DNA from 4 places in the Duganella paludis genome. Region 3 is predicted to be linked to each of the others. Evidence: predicted binding sites of a transcription regulator. Region 3 holds the regulator's gene; each other region holds the start of a gene.
The links. The regulator FNR, encoded in region 3, switches genes on or off when oxygen is low (the NO sensors DNR and NnrR bind a similar motif). The targets are predictions, from matches to a motif close to TTGATNNNNATCAA.
Positions count from the first base shown of each region.

Region 1: the regulator FNR is predicted to act here: its motif matches at 2,513-2,526, upstream of ACXZ1M_RS19080 (carbohydrate kinase).
Region 2: the regulator FNR is predicted to act here: its motif matches at 1,584-1,597, upstream of ACXZ1M_RS26180 (agglutinin biogenesis protein MshI).
Region 4: the regulator FNR is predicted to act here: its motif matches at 1,865-1,878, upstream of ACXZ1M_RS05650 (universal stress protein).

Region 1 is NZ_CM136922.1:4,305,854-4,309,432, reverse strand. It holds gene deoC (deoxyribose-phosphate aldolase) at 1-332, opposite strand, end outside; gene ACXZ1M_RS19090 (phosphopentomutase) at 329-1,522, opposite strand; gene xapA (xanthosine phosphorylase) at 1,573-2,412, opposite strand; gene ACXZ1M_RS19080 (carbohydrate kinase) at 2,626-3,579, shown strand, end outside.
Region 2 is NZ_CM136922.1:5,908,800-5,912,378, reverse strand. It holds gene ACXZ1M_RS26185 (hypothetical protein) at 1-610, opposite strand, end outside; gene ACXZ1M_RS26180 (agglutinin biogenesis protein MshI) at 607-1,551, opposite strand; gene ACXZ1M_RS26175 (agglutinin biogenesis protein MshP) at 1,670-2,140, opposite strand; gene ACXZ1M_RS26170 (PulJ/GspJ family protein) at 2,137-3,027, opposite strand; gene ACXZ1M_RS26165 (type IV pilus modification PilV family protein) at 3,024-3,579, opposite strand, start outside.
Region 3 is NZ_CM136922.1:2,962,765-2,966,343, reverse strand. It holds gene ACXZ1M_RS13290 (alpha/beta fold hydrolase) at 1-575, opposite strand, end outside; gene ACXZ1M_RS13285 (MarR family winged helix-turn-helix transcriptional regulator) at 730-1,164, opposite strand; gene ACXZ1M_RS13280 (YgaP family membrane protein) at 1,267-1,485, shown strand; gene ACXZ1M_RS13275 (RNA polymerase sigma factor) at 1,485-2,003, shown strand; gene fnr (fumarate/nitrate reduction transcriptional regulator Fnr) at 2,050-2,808, shown strand; gene ACXZ1M_RS13265 (FixH family protein) at 2,819-3,316, opposite strand; gene ccoG (cytochrome c oxidase accessory protein CcoG) at 3,328-3,579, opposite strand, start outside.
Region 4 is NZ_CM136922.1:1,246,586-1,250,164, reverse strand. It holds gene ACXZ1M_RS05660 (Crp/Fnr family transcriptional regulator) at 1-350, opposite strand, end outside; gene ACXZ1M_RS05655 (response regulator) at 589-1,233, opposite strand; gene ACXZ1M_RS05650 (universal stress protein) at 1,323-1,790, opposite strand; gene ACXZ1M_RS05645 (protein phosphatase CheZ) at 2,059-2,895, shown strand; gene ACXZ1M_RS05640 (chemotaxis protein CheA) at 2,895-3,579, shown strand, end outside.

The DNA of each region.
Region 1 (3,579 bases), 1.3 Mb from region 3:
GCCGGCTTGATCATCTCGTGGTACACGCAGACGGCGCCGGTGGCCAGGTTCATGTCCTGCAGGCCCAGTGCTTCCACCAGGTCGGTGCGCAGCGGGCGGATCGCCTTGCGGCACAGGCGCTCGACGCGGCCCGGCGTATCGTCGCCCGACAGCGTGGTCAGGTCGATCAGGCCGATGGCCTTGACCAGCCAGGCGGCCTGGTATTCCTTCTTCACCGTGCGGCGGTTCGCCAGGCTGGCGGCGCGGCGGTCGGCGGCGCTCTTGTTCACGTGGATGTGGTTGATCCAGCCCAGGTCCAAGGGGACGGCTTCGTTGCGCTTAAATTCGCTCATAACAGATTGGTTCCGTTCGAAAGTGGTTTGACGCCGAGGTGATGGGCCAGCGTCTGGCCGATGTCGGAGAAGGTTTCGGAAATGCCCAGCGACTGCGCTTTCACGCCCGGACCGAAGAAGATCATCGGAATGTGTTCACGGGTGTGGTCGGAGCCCGGCCAGGTCGGGTCGCAGCCATGGTCGGCGGTGATCACCACCAGGTCGTCCGGTTGCAGCTTGGCGATGAACTCCGGCAGGCGCGCATCCATTTCGTGCAGCGCATTGGAGTAGCCCTTGACGTCGCGGCGGTGGCCGAAGGCCTGGTCGAAGTCGACGAAGTTGACGAAGGTCAGCGACTTGTCGCCCGCTTCGTCGGCCACTTTCAGCAGCGCGTCGAACAGCGCCATATTGTCCTTGCCCTTCACCACGCGCGATACGCCTTGCGTCGCGAAGATGTCGCTGATCTTACCCAGCGCGATGACTTCGCCGCCATCGTTCTTCACGTGGTCGAGCAGCGTCGGCGCCGGTGGCGCCACGGCGTAGTCGTGACGGTTGCTGGTGCGGGTGTAGTCGCCGTTGGCACCGGTGAACGGACGCGCGATCACGCGGCCGATGTTGTACGGCTCCACCAGTTTGAAGGCGATCTCGCACACTTCATACAGGCGCTCAAGGCCGAACGATTCTTCGTGCGCGGCGATCTGCAGCACCGAGTCGGCCGAGGTGTAGATGATAGGCTTGCCGGTGGCGACATGCTCGTCACCGTGCTTGTTGATGATCTCCGTGCCCGATGCGTGGCAGTCGCCCAGGAAGCCCGGCACGCCGGTCAGCTCCTGCAGCTTGGCGGTCAGCTCGGCCGGGAACGACGGCACGGTTTTCGGGAAGTAGCCCCAGTCGAATTCCACCGGCACGCCGGCGATTTCCCAGTGGCCGGACTGCGTGTCCTTGCCGGTCGAACGCTCGCGCGCCGCGCCGTAGGCGGCGGTGAAGCCTTCGCGCTGGGTGAAGCCGGTGGCCCACTCGCCGCTGGCCAGATGAGCGGCGGCGGTCAGGCCCAGTTTTTCCATGGTCGGCAGCGACATCGGCGCGCCGCTTTTGGCGACGGTGGCGGCAATGTGGCCGAAGGTGTTGGCGCCGACGTCGTTGTACTTCGCCGCGTCGGGCGTGGCGCCCAGACCGAACGAATCGAGCAGCAGGATAAATGCGCGTTTCATAACGTACTCCTAAAATGCAAAAGGGGCGGACCAGCCGCCCCTTGGGTATCTTACGCCTGCGGCGTTTTAGCCACGTTGGCCAGGAAGCCCAGGATGACTTCGATCAGCGAAGTCGCTGCGATGGCGGCGTACTTCAAGGTCTGGTCATGCGACAGCGGGAACGGCGACAGGCCTTCTGCCAGGTTGGTGATGGCCGACACGCCCACCACTTTCAAACCGCAGTGACGCGCCGACACCACTTCCGGCACCACCGACATACCCACCACGTCCGCGCCCAAGGTCTTGAACGCGCGGATTTCCGCAGGCGTTTCAAAGTTAGGACCGGCGTAGGCGATGTACACGCCTTCGTGCAGGGGCACGTTTTTCTCTTTGGCCGACGCATGCAGCAGTGCGCGCAGGTCGGCATCGTAGGCGTTGGCCATGCTGAAGAAGCGCGGACCGAAACGCTCATCGTTCGGGCCCATCATCGGGGTGCCCGGCAGGTAGTTGATATGATCGGTCAGCGCCACCAGCGCGCCGGCGTCGACTTCGGTGCGCAGCGAACCGGCCGCGTTGGTCACGAACAGCATTTCGCAGCCCAGCAGCTTCATGGTGCGCACGGCGCTGGTCATCACGCCCAGGCCGTAACCTTCGTAGACGTGGCCGCGGCCCTTCATGCACACCACCTGCACGCCCGACAGGGTGCCGATCACCAGTTCGCCGGCGTGGCCGTGCACGGTGGAGATCGGGAAGCCCGGCAGTTGGTCGTAGCCGATGGTGACGGCGTCAGTCATTTGTTCCGCCAGCACGCCCAGGCCCGAACCGAGGATCATCGCCACGCGCGGCTTGAAGCCTTCTGGAAGACGGGCGCGAATGATGTCAGCTGCCTGGAATGGGGAATTGTTAGACATGGAAATCCTCTGTTTTTTTGATGTGGCTGGGGAAGCTGACACTATGCATCATCGTCCATATGTATGGCAAATACCATTTTTCTTAGCCATTTATATAAAAGTGATATAAATGAAGGGTATTATAAATCGAGGCAAACTTAGCCGCCGCCGTGTCGTTGACTTGATTCGGACAAAAGTTTATCATGCAGGACAATTGTTTATGAGGTCACTACCGTGTCCGATTCGTCCAAAAAAGAACAGCTCTACCAGCTGATCCGCGCCAACCCCTTCATCTCCCAGCAGGATCTGGCGGTCGAGCTGCGCCTGTCGCGCTCCGCCGTGGCCGGCCACATCGCCGGCCTGATCCGTGAACGCCGCCTGCTGGGCCGCGCCTACGTGCTGCCGGACAAGCGCCCAGTGCTGTGCATCGGCGCCGCCAACCTGGACCGCAAGCTGCGCACTATCGCGCCGATGGCGCTCGGCACCTCCAATCCCGCCACCGCCGAGGAAGTCTACGGCGGCGTGGCGCGCAACATCGCCGAGAACCTGGCCCGCCTGAACCTGCCCACCGCCCTGCTCACCGCCGTCGGCGACGACGCCGCCGGCCGCAGCCTGCAGGACCACGCCGAAGCGGCCGGCATCGACACGCGCGGCAGCCTCAAACTGCAGGACGCGGCCACCGGCACCTATACCGCCATCCTCGACGACAAGGGCGAACTGGTGGTGGCGCTGGCCGACATGGCGCTGTACGACCGCATCACGCCGGAATTCCTGGCCAGCCGCCAGCCGCAGCGCGCGGCCGCCGCCATGACCGTGGCCGACCTCAACCTGCCGGCCGCCAGCATCGCCATCTTGCTGGAGAGCGCGCGCAGCGACAATCTGCCTTTGGTGATCGTGGCGGTCTCGCAACCGAAGATGGCGCGCCTGCCGCAAGACCTGAGCGGCCTGCGCCTGCTGATCCTGAATCGCGGCGAGCTGGAAACCCGCGCCGGCCGCGCCCTGCCGACCGAAGCCGACGTGCGCGCCGCCTGCCGCGAGGTGCAGGCCCAAGGCGCCCAGGACCTCATCGTCACCTGCGGCAGCCAGGGCGTGTACCACACGCGTGACGGCGAACTGGCCTGGCTGGCCGCGCATCAGGTGGACGTGGTGGACGTCACCGGCGCCGGCGACGCCTTTTCAGCCGCCGTC
Region 2 (3,579 bases), 2.9 Mb from region 3:
ATACCGCCGGCGCCGGGGCTCCGTTGGCAACCGGCGCTGCTGGCGCAGACACCGCCGAATTCTGCGGCCGCCCGATATCCAGCGTAGCAAAGCTCTTGCCGCGCATGACGCGTTCGGCGGTCAGGCGGGCGATATAGTTTGGAATCAAGGTCGCCTGCATGGCCCTGCCCTGCACGCCGATGTCATTGCCAGCGCCGTTGATGCTCACACCGGTCAGCCACAAGCCGCTGACGTTCTGGCGCGACAGCGCGCGGAAGTATTCCGCATAGCCGGATGTATTCCCCAGCGCGCCACCCTGCAGCACCGAGGTCACATCATGCAGCGCCTTCAGTTCCGCCTCGGCCTCGGCTTGTTGCAACGCCAGCGACGGATCCTTGGCGCGCGGCGCGAACTGCGCCTTGGTCTGCACCAGGCGCTGCTCGCGTTTGGCCAGCGCGGCTTTGCCGGCAATGGCTTCCTGCTCCAACGCGGCCACGCTCTGACCGGCATACCAGGTCAGCAGCAAGGCGCCGGCAACGATCACGCCGAGCGCCTCGGCCATCGGCAAGGCGGTGAAAATCTTCTTCTGCTTGAGGAAGATGGGATTGAAGAGATTGATCTGCTGGCTCACAGATGCACCTCCTCATGCCGCAACGCCGCACCCAGCGTCAGGAAGAAACGCTGCTGCTGGGCCGCGTCCTGCAGTTCCGGTGTTTTGCTGAGATCGAACACATCGTCCAGCGTCATCGCTTCCACCGGCATGTATAGATTGGTGGCCAGGTGTTCGTGCAGGCCATCGGCGCCGGTCGGCGCCAGCAGCAGCTTGATCACGTTCACAAACGAGAACTGGCGGTCGAAGTGGTCGAGCGAGCGTTGCAGCTCCAGCGTGATTTTGTCGAAATAGGTTTGCTGGCGCTCGGAATCGCGCTCCAGTAGTTGCGCCAGCGTGACATCGATGCGACGAGACAGGTACAGCTCAGCCTTGAAAGTAATCGTCAGCAGGCCGCCGTCGCCGTCGAAGGACAGCATGGCCAGACCGCGCCCCTCGGTCTCCAGCAGCGCCGAGATATTCCGTTGCGCCATCTCGGGAATATCGATCACGGTCAGCGCCAGCTTGGCTTCGCTGAACAGTGCCTGGCGCGACTGGATCAAGGCATTGCGGGCGGCGATGGCAAACATCGAGTGGCCGCGCGCGGCGTTGCTGGCATCGACCGGAATGTCGAGCACGTCGATGGTGGCGTCGTCGACGTGGAAGTCGAGCATATCCTTCAAGCGCCAGCGCACGGCGGTTTTCAATTCGTCTTGCGGCACGTTCGGAGCGTCGACCATCAGCAGCTGGTACTCGCCGCCGCTAAGCATGGTGCCGCAGGAATAGCCGCCGGCCTTCAGGTCTTTATTGAGTTTGTCGAGCGCTTCGGGCGAGACGGCGGCGTCGGACGGATAGAACGCCGACAGCTCGACGATGGCCTTGGCGTCGCGCCTGCGCTGAACGCGGCCCGCGCAAACACCGTCCCTCAGAAAAGTGACAGTAAGCCATCCATCGGTTTTTTTAGCTCGCTTAAAGAAGCTCATAGATCAACACACGAAGTTTGCGCGCTAGACGATTGATTATATTCAAGTTGTAGATCTTTTCATGCTTAAAATTACAATGATTCCGCAAAAATACACACATTTCCACACAGTTGCGTCTTTAAAGCTGCGCGGTGATCACCCGCTGCACGTAATCAGGTCCGGGAACGGCGGCGGGACAGGCTGCGGCATTGCAGGCCGTAACGGTGATCAGGAAGTGGCCAGCGGTCCGATCATTGGGGCTGCCGTCGCCGTAGGAACGCGGGCCAAGCGGGTCAAACGTACAAGTAATATTCACGGAAAATGCAGACAATGTGGTGTTGGGCGGCAAAGTGAAGTTCACTGGTGCCGCGTTACAGAGATTGGCGGCACGCGTGGCGGCCGGGCCTTGCAGCGCTGTGAATAGCGCCCAGTCCATGCCCCCTTTCGCCGCAAGGTATGCGCGCGTACCCAATTCATCCTTGACCGACGAGTCTTGCTGCGAGGTCCTGAGCGACACCACGGCCACCGCCAATCCGGCCAGCACCACCAGTAGGAAGATGGCGGTCACCAGCGCCAGCCCGGTTTGTTTGCGTAAGATATGCGGCATCATGGCGTGTTATCCACGTGAATTTGATGAACCAGCGTCACCGTCTCCAGTCCGTTAGCTGCCCCGCCGACGCGCGGCCGCGCCAGCGCCAACGACATGCCAATCATGCCGGTATTCACATTGGCAGCTTGATCCGCGCTGAAGTTGCAAGCCAGGACATTGGTTGCCAGCCGAGGCATGTCCGGCGTCAGCGCCTGCGGCACCTGCGCGGCGGTAAAGGCCTGATTAGCAATACGTACCAGCGTACCTGTGCCAGTAGCGTTGCCCTCGCACCGGAAAGTGACGGGACTGGTAACGACGCTGAACCGGTGCTCGGGAGAAGCATTCGGCGTTGCGCCGCCCCATGGGTTGTTTGCCAGCGTAATCAGCCAGCCATTCGGCATGTTATTCACTGCATTGACCCGCGCGAGGTTGGTTTGCGCGTAGGCGTCCGCGCCGGCTATGCCGTTACCCAGGTTATAGATGACGATGGAATCGGTTGCCGGGTTGATGGCGGCGGCACCGGCGGGCATATGGCCGACAACACTAAATTGGTTGCCCCCTCCAACGAAATCCAAAGGAGTGCCATTGGCCACTTCGTCTTCCACAGCCAGATACTGGCCGCCGGCCTTGACCGGAATGAACTGCACATACCAGACGCCGTTGGCGAACATCGCCCGGACGCTGTTGGGTAGCGCGCCGCGCAGCTCGCGCGCCATGCGCCGCAAGGCCAGATCGGCCGTATCGCTCAGGTCGGCGCGCGCGGCGGCGTCCACATAATTCTGCACCGGCTGGCGCAGGAACAACATCATGGTCCCGGCCAGAATACCGGTCAGCACCATGACGATGATCGCTTCCACCAGCGTGAAGCCCAGCTGCGTGCGTGGGATGGGCGGGCGCGATTTCATCATGGCGTCACCGTCGGCGCGTAACGCGTGCGATAGGCATCCAGCTCCACGAAATCATTATTGCCGGTACCGTAGGTGGTGCGAATAGTGATGCGCAATGCCCTGACCTCCAATGCGCTTGACCTGATCTGGTTCGCAGCAGGCCCCAAACCCTCGGCGGCAGTGGGAAGATAGCGCAAAGTCACCGTGCTAGTGATGCCGCCGAGCGAAGCGTTGCCTATCGTATTCAGACCCGCGTCCCGTCCCAGCGGCACGCCGTTGATGTCGACGTCCACGCCGCCAACGGCAAAAGTGCGGTTGGCGACGCCGTCCAAGCTACCGTAGTTGGCAACGTTACCGTAAGGTCGGGATCCAGCGGGTATGCCGATGGTCACCTGGTTCGCGCAGGTCCCCGGCCCCGCTACGATATCGACGTTGGGATTGGGCTGGCCGCAGGAGAAACGCGCGAGTAGAACTTCTTCCATCAAGGCTTCCGCAATCATCAGGGCTTGCTTGCGCCGCACAGGATCGGCGCTGGCGCCACCACCCATGTTGAGTACGCCCAGAACGCCCGCC
Region 3 (3,579 bases):
TTGTTTTTCCACGCGGCCACGGTGGTCGGTTCGCCGAAGGCTTTCAGGGCGATCGGGCCTTGGGTGGCGTTGATCAGCGCGGCGGTGGCCGGCGACACGTCCTGCGCAAAGTTCTTGGCCACCGAGTCGGCCGGCAGCCAGCCATAGCCGGTAGCGTCCGCCTGGATGGTGGCGATGCCGGCTGGCGTCGGGTAATCCTTGCCCAGGTTGCCGGTGGCTTCACCTTCCGATGGCGCGAACGCCGCCACGTAGACCAGTGCCTTGATCTTGTCGCTGGTGCCGGCCTGGGTGATCACGGTGCCGCCCCAGGAGTGGCCGGCCAGCACGACTTTGCCGGTTTGCGCATCGACCACGCGCTGGGTGGCGGCGACGTCGTCGGCCAGCGAGCTCAGCGGGTTCTGCACGGCCACCACTTTGTAACCTTTGGCTTGCAGGATAGGAATCACCTTGTCCCAGCTCGAACCGTCGGCGAAGGCGCCGTGTACCAGAACGATGGTGGTGTCGTTGGCAGGAGCGGCGGCGTGGGCGAAAGCGGTGGCGGCCAGCAGTGCGGAAGCGATGATCGTGCGTTTCATGGTAATTCCTTTCAATGTTGTGTGCTATTAATTAGTGCGCTAAGTGTTGGTCTTTAAAAAACGCCACTTGTTTAAGTCGCGTCCATGAAGAGCAATATAGCGCGCAATTAATTAGTGCGCAAGCTAATTTCGAAATAATTTTTATGGGGTCAAATCAGGAACCGAGGTTGTGGTTCAGTTTACCGAGGTTGCGCATCAGCGAGGCAACCTCCTCGTTATCGATGGAGCAGTGGCCGGCGAAGTCCTGGCTGACCTTGAGGGCGGCCGCGCGCAGCTCCTGGCCGGCCGGGGTCAGCGTCAGCACGCGGTTGCGCTCGTCGCGCGGATCGCGGCTGCGGATCAGGTAGCCCTCCGCCTCCAGCCGCTTGACCACCGGCGTCACCGAGCCGGAATCCTGCTGCAGGCGTTCGGCCACGTCCTTGATGCCCAGCCCGTCCTGCTCCCATAGCACCACCATCACCAGGTATTGTGGATAAGTCAGCTTGAGCGCGGTCAGCAGCGGCTTGTAGGTCTGGGTCATCTTCAGCGAGGTGCTGTAGATCAGATAGCACAGGTGCTGGTCGAGGGTGGGAGGCTTGGGCAGGGTCATGACCGTAGCCTAACAAAATATTTTCACCGGCGCGAATCCAAATGCGATGCGCGGTCCTCTTAGTAGCCGAGGGTCTTCCTCTACAACTATTTGGAGAGCAAAATGTTCTATGTTAAAAATGTACCAACTTGGGAGCGCGTGTTGCGCGTGGTCGTCGGCCTGATCGCTGTGTATGTAGGCTTCGCGCTGTTGGGCGGTTTGTGGGGCACGGTGGTGGCGGTCTCGGCGGCGGGCATCGTCGCTTCCGGGCTGGTGGGTTTCTGCCCGATGTGCGCCATGGTCGGCCGCCGCCTCGACAAGGCGGCGAAACAAGGGAAATAATGAGTCTTGCGGAACAACATTTGCCGGTGCTGGACGCCGCCCATCGCGGCGATCCGGCGGCGCTGGCGCAGCTGTTGCGGCTGTGCCAGCCCGATATCCGCCGCTACGCCCAGCGCAACTGCTTGATCGCCGATGTCGACGACGCTGTGCAGGAAACGCTGCTGGTGTTGTCGCGCAAGCTGGCGTCGGTGCGCATGCTGGCGGCGTTTTCCGGCTGGTTGTTCCAGGTGGTCAAGCGTGAATGCCACCGCCTCGGCCGCGCCGCGCTCGGTCACGATCCGTGGGACGACGAACGCGCCGAGCAGTGGCTGGCCCGCCAGGACACCGCCGGCTTGCGCACCGAGTTGATCGGCGCGCTGGAGTCGCTGCCGGCCGATTACCTGAAGGTGGTGCTGCTGCGCGACTTCGCAGAATTGTCGATCGCGGAAATCGCCCAAGAGACAGGCGACTCGGTCGCCGCCGTGAAAAGCCGCTTGCATCGCGCAAGACAAATGGCGCGCGAATACTTGATCGGATGACTGCGGAATAGGCGCCAAACGACGCTTGATGGGCTACACTGGCCGCATGATACGAGAACTTCCTTCGCTGCTTATTCCCGGCACCACCATCGAGGTGCTGAAAGCCAGCTGCGCTTCGTGCAGCATGCACCAGCTGTGCCTGCCGATGGGGCTCGACAACAATGACATGGAGCGGCTCGACGAGATCATCGGCCGCCGCCGCAAGGTGGCGCGCGGCGCGACGCTGTTCCGCATCGGCGACAGCTTCCAGAACCTGTACGCGATCCGTCTCGGTCATTTCAAGACTTACCAGGTCAACCGCGCCGGCGCGGAACAGATCACCGGCTTCCAGATGGCCGGCGAGCTGCTGGGCATGGACGCCATCAGCGCCGACGTACACCATTGCACCGCCATCGCGCTGGAAGACAGCGAAGTGTGCGAGATTCCGTTTGGCACCTTGCAGCAATTGCTGGCGGAAATGCCGACCTTGCTGCGCCATTTCCACCGCATGATGAGCCAGGAAATCACGCGCGAACAAAGCGTGATGCTGTTGTTGGGGAATATGCAGGCGACCCAGCGCTTCGCCGCCTTCCTGGTCAACCTGTCGTCGCGCTACGAGGCGCGCGGCTATTCGCCGAACACCTTCCAGCTGCGCATGTCGCGCGAAGAGATCGGCAACTACCTGGGCCTGACCATCGAAAGCATCAGCCGCCTGCTGTCCAAGTTCAAGAAGGAAGGCCTGGTGCGCGTCAGCAATCGCGAGATCGAACTGCTCAACCCGCCGCTGCTCAAGGCCATCACCGCCGGCACTGAAACCTGCGCTTGATCCGGAAGCCTTAGTCCGGCAACAGCGCAATGCCGCGCTGCGCCGGCCAAGTCCAGGCGCCGGCCAGGCGCCAATCGCGTTTCTTCCCTTCCACCAGCACGATCCAGCGGCTGCGTTCGAGCAGCGGCAGGCTGGCGCTGAACGTGCCGTCCTGGTCCGGCACCAGGATCAGCTTGATATCCTTTTCCGGCAGCGTGGCGTGCGACAGATGCAGCAGCAGTGGCCCGCTATCCTTGCGGTTGATGCGTCCGCTCAGGGTGCCGGTGGCGGCATCGTAGCCGAGCGCCACCGACAGTCCCATTTGCGACGCCACATGGTCGCGCCGCAAATCCTGGTTGATGGCCTTGCCTTGCTTGTAGTAGTCGCCCACCACCAGCGCATCGGGCGCCGAGACGGCCAGGTAGCCGGCGTAGATGCTGGCCGTCACCACAATCGCCGGGCCGGCCATCAGCAGCCACGGCCAGCGTTGTTTCCACCACGGCGCGACCGGCATAGTCAGCGTGTTCATGAACATTCTCCTTAGCGCGGCACAATGAAGACCGCGGATTCTTTTACATGCAGCGACGGATCGTCGACTGCGGTCAGGGTGACTTCGATCTTGTTCGAGCCCGGCTTGCCGGCGCCGTGCGCGGTGCGCAGGCGGATCGGATAGCCCTTGGTCTCGGTGGCCTCCACCATCACCTGGTCGGCGGTGACCTGCGCCAGCGTCGGCATGCCGCCCACGGCGATCTTGTACACGTGCGCTTGTTCGGAAGTGTTCATGATCTGCAG
Region 4 (3,579 bases), 1.7 Mb from region 3:
TTGAACGGCAGCAGGATCAGGTCGCAGTCGGACAGGGCCACCGCCTCGGACGAGTAGTGGCGGGTGTGGATGCCGTCCACGCCCAGCATGTCGCCCTTCATCGGGAAGCTGAGCACCTGTTCGTTGCCGTATTCGTCGATCAGCACGGTTTTCAGGAAGCCGGAGTTGACGATGTACAGCGTGTCGAAGGGCTGGCCGATGGTGTGGATGCGCTGGCCGGTGCGGAATTGCACGTGCTGGAACAGCAGTTCCTCGCCGGCGATGGAGCTGGCGGCCGGGATATGCAGCAGGTCGCAGACTTCCTTGAGGTTCGACCAGAGCCGCCCCTGGCGTTGGCGGCCCGCTTCCATCGAGGACGATTGCAACGTCGTCGTGGCTGGACGAATTTCAGTGGTTTGCGTAGACAGCATGGTGTTCTCTCCTGTGGGCAGGTATTTGCTTTAGACAGACGGCGGAACCGCCTGAATGCTGTGCGGTATGGTTTCAGTATGCCAACACAGCCGGGAGATAGATATCAGCAAAGGCTGAATGTAGACGTAGGACTCGCGCCTGCGAATGTAGGAAGACTCCTACGGCCGAGTTCCCTACTCAGGTTTTGAACGGCGACAGCAGGCGGTGGGCCACCGCGTACTGCACCATTTCCGACAAGGAGCTCATGCCCATCTTCTGCATGATGCGGGTCTTGTGGGTGCTGACGGTTTTCACGCTCAGGTGCAGGCTGTTGGCGATCTCGGTGATGGAGCGCCCGGCCACCAGGTAGGAAAAGACTTCGAATTCACGGTCGGACAGCTGCTTGTGCAGCAGCGACTCGTGCGGCATCATGATGTTCAGCGCCAGTTGCTCGGCCACCTCGGTGCTGATGTAGGGCCGGCCAGAGGCGACCTTGCGGATCGCGCCCACCAGCTGGGTGCCGGCGCTTTCCTTGGTCAAGTAGCCTTGCGCGCCGGCGCGGATGGCGCGCACCGCGTACTGTTCTTCCTCGTGCATGGTCAGGATCAGGATGGCCAGCTTGGGCGCCTCGGCCTTGATCTGGCGGATCAGGTCGACCCCGCTGCGGCCGGGCATGGACAAGTCCAGCAGCAGCAGGTCGAAGCCGCCCTGACGCACGTGGCCGAGCACCTCGAAACCGTCGATGGCTTCGCCCACGATGTCGATGTCCGGTGCACCGTCGAGTATGCGCTTGAGGCCTTCACGCATGATGGTGTGGTCATCCGCAATGACGATACGAATCATAAGGATTAGCAGAAAAAGTGATTAATGGTAAATGTTGTTATGATTGAGCTAACCTTATGATCTTACTATAAAACGCCGTCGCGCAGCGCTTATTTACTACCAGGTTCCTTGATCAGCCGGTGCACCAGCACCGGAATTTTGGAATGTTGCAACACCTTGTTGGTTACGCTGCCCAGCAGCAACTGGCCCCAGCCGCTGCGTCCGTGCGAGCCCATGAAGATCAGGTCGCAGCCTTGTTGTTGCGCCACGTCGACGATTTTCAGGCCCGCGCTTTCGTGGAACGAGGTCATCGCTTCGCACGGCACGCCGCGCTTGGCGCACGAGGCCACCACATCCTGCGTATGCTCCTGGCCGGCACGCCGCATGGCGGCGCGGTATTCCTCTTCGCTGGGGTAGCTGGGCGGGATGATTTCCACGTAGATCGGGTACTGGTATTCTGGCGCCACGTACAACACCAGTACTTCCGCGCCCAACTGCTCGGCGAACTGCACGCCGGCGCAGGCGGTTTTGCTGGAGACGGAAGAACCGTCGGTGGTGATCAGGATTTTGCGGTACATGATGGACCTCCTTTCTGAATCAGCTCACAATTTCATTGTAGTCGCGATTTACATTATTGATACTATGGAAAGACTTGATATTTATCAAATAAAACCGCTTTATGCGGTGTCGCAGGGTGTGGACTTTTATGCTTACAACAGCTTTTTTTTGCACTAAAGCACTACTTTTGTGTCACGCGGCATACTCCGTTGTTCTATCCAATGTTAGTATCACCAAATACAGATAGTTTAGGGCAGCAAATTTACCAAATATGGAGAAGCAGGGATTATGACTAACGCCGCTGACGATTTCGACGCATTATTTGAAGAAGTGTCTGCTCAGAGCAAATCCGCAACGCCCGCTCCAGCACCCGCACCCGCGCCGGCCGCTGCTGCGGAAGATGACCTGGAAAGCCTGTTTGAAGAAGTCGCCGCATCGCGGCCGGCCGACGCGGCGCCCGCCGCTGCGGCGGCCCCTGCTGCGTCCGCCGATTCCGGCGCGGCCCCCGCTGCCGGCGCCGAAGGCGATGGCAACGTCATGTTCGAGCGCCTGGGCGGCATCGTGCGCTTGCTGCACGACTCGCTGCGCGAACTGGGCTACGACAAGGCGTTGACCGAAGCGGCGACCCAGATCGGCGACGCCCAGGACCGCCTGGAATACGTGGCCAGCCTGACCGAGCAGGCCGCCAACAAGGTGCTCAACACGCTGGACGAGGGCATGCCCGAGCAGGACGTGCTGTCCAAGCAGTCCAAGGACATGGAAAACCGCTGGGCCGACCTGTTCGCCGGCAAGCTGAGCCTGGACCAGTTCAAGCAACTGGCCGGCGATTCGCAGAAATTCGCGGTGGCCGTCTCGGCCGCCACGGAAGCGGAAAAAGCCCGCCTGCTCGACATCATGATGGCGCAGGACTTCCAGGACATCACCGGCCAGCTGATCAAGAAAGTGGTTCTCATCACCAAGACCGTGGAGCAAGAGCTGGCCCAGCTGCTGAAAGACAACGCGCCGGCCGGCGTGCGCGAGAAGATTGCGCAGAAGGAAGTGTCCCTGATGTCTGGTCCATCGGCCCCGGCCGTTGCGCTGAACCAGGATAGTGTTGACGACCTGCTTGCCGATCTGGGGTTCTAATGGACGATATGCTGAAGGATTTCGTCGTCGAGGCGATGGATCTCGCGGTCAACGTCGAGGAGCACCTGCTGCGCCTCGAACGCGACCCGGACAATAAAGAGACGCTCAACGCGGTGTTTCGCTCCTTCCATACCATCAAGGGCGGCGCCGGTTTCATGGGCTTGCCGGCGATGGTCACCGCTTGCCACCTGACTGAAAACCTGTTCGACGCGCTGCGCACCGGCGCCGCGCCGGTGACCCCGCTGGCGATCGAAGCGGCGCTGCAAGCCTCGGGCTTCGTGGCCGACCAGCTCGCCGAACTGAACAACGGCGCCGAACCGGCCAGCCTGCCTGCGCTGCCGGACAACCTGGAAACCCTGCTCAACGACGCCATCGCCGGCAAGGCCGACTCGGCTCCCGCCGCCGCGCCTGCTCCAGCCCCGGCCGCTGTGGCCGCGCCGGTTGCCGCCGCCCCTGTCGCTGCGGCCGCACCAGCCGCCGCGCCATCGGCCGACGGACTGGACTGGGAAGGCATGTACGAAGCCGTGATGCCGGCCGGTAGCTATACCCGTCCGGCCGTCAGCGCGGCACCAGCACCGGCTCCGGCCGCCGCCGTGCAAGCGGCACCGTCGGCGCCTATCCCGGCCGCCGAAATCGCCGCCGTGGCCGCCGCCGTGCAGGTGGCGCCGCGTACCCGCGAAGCCA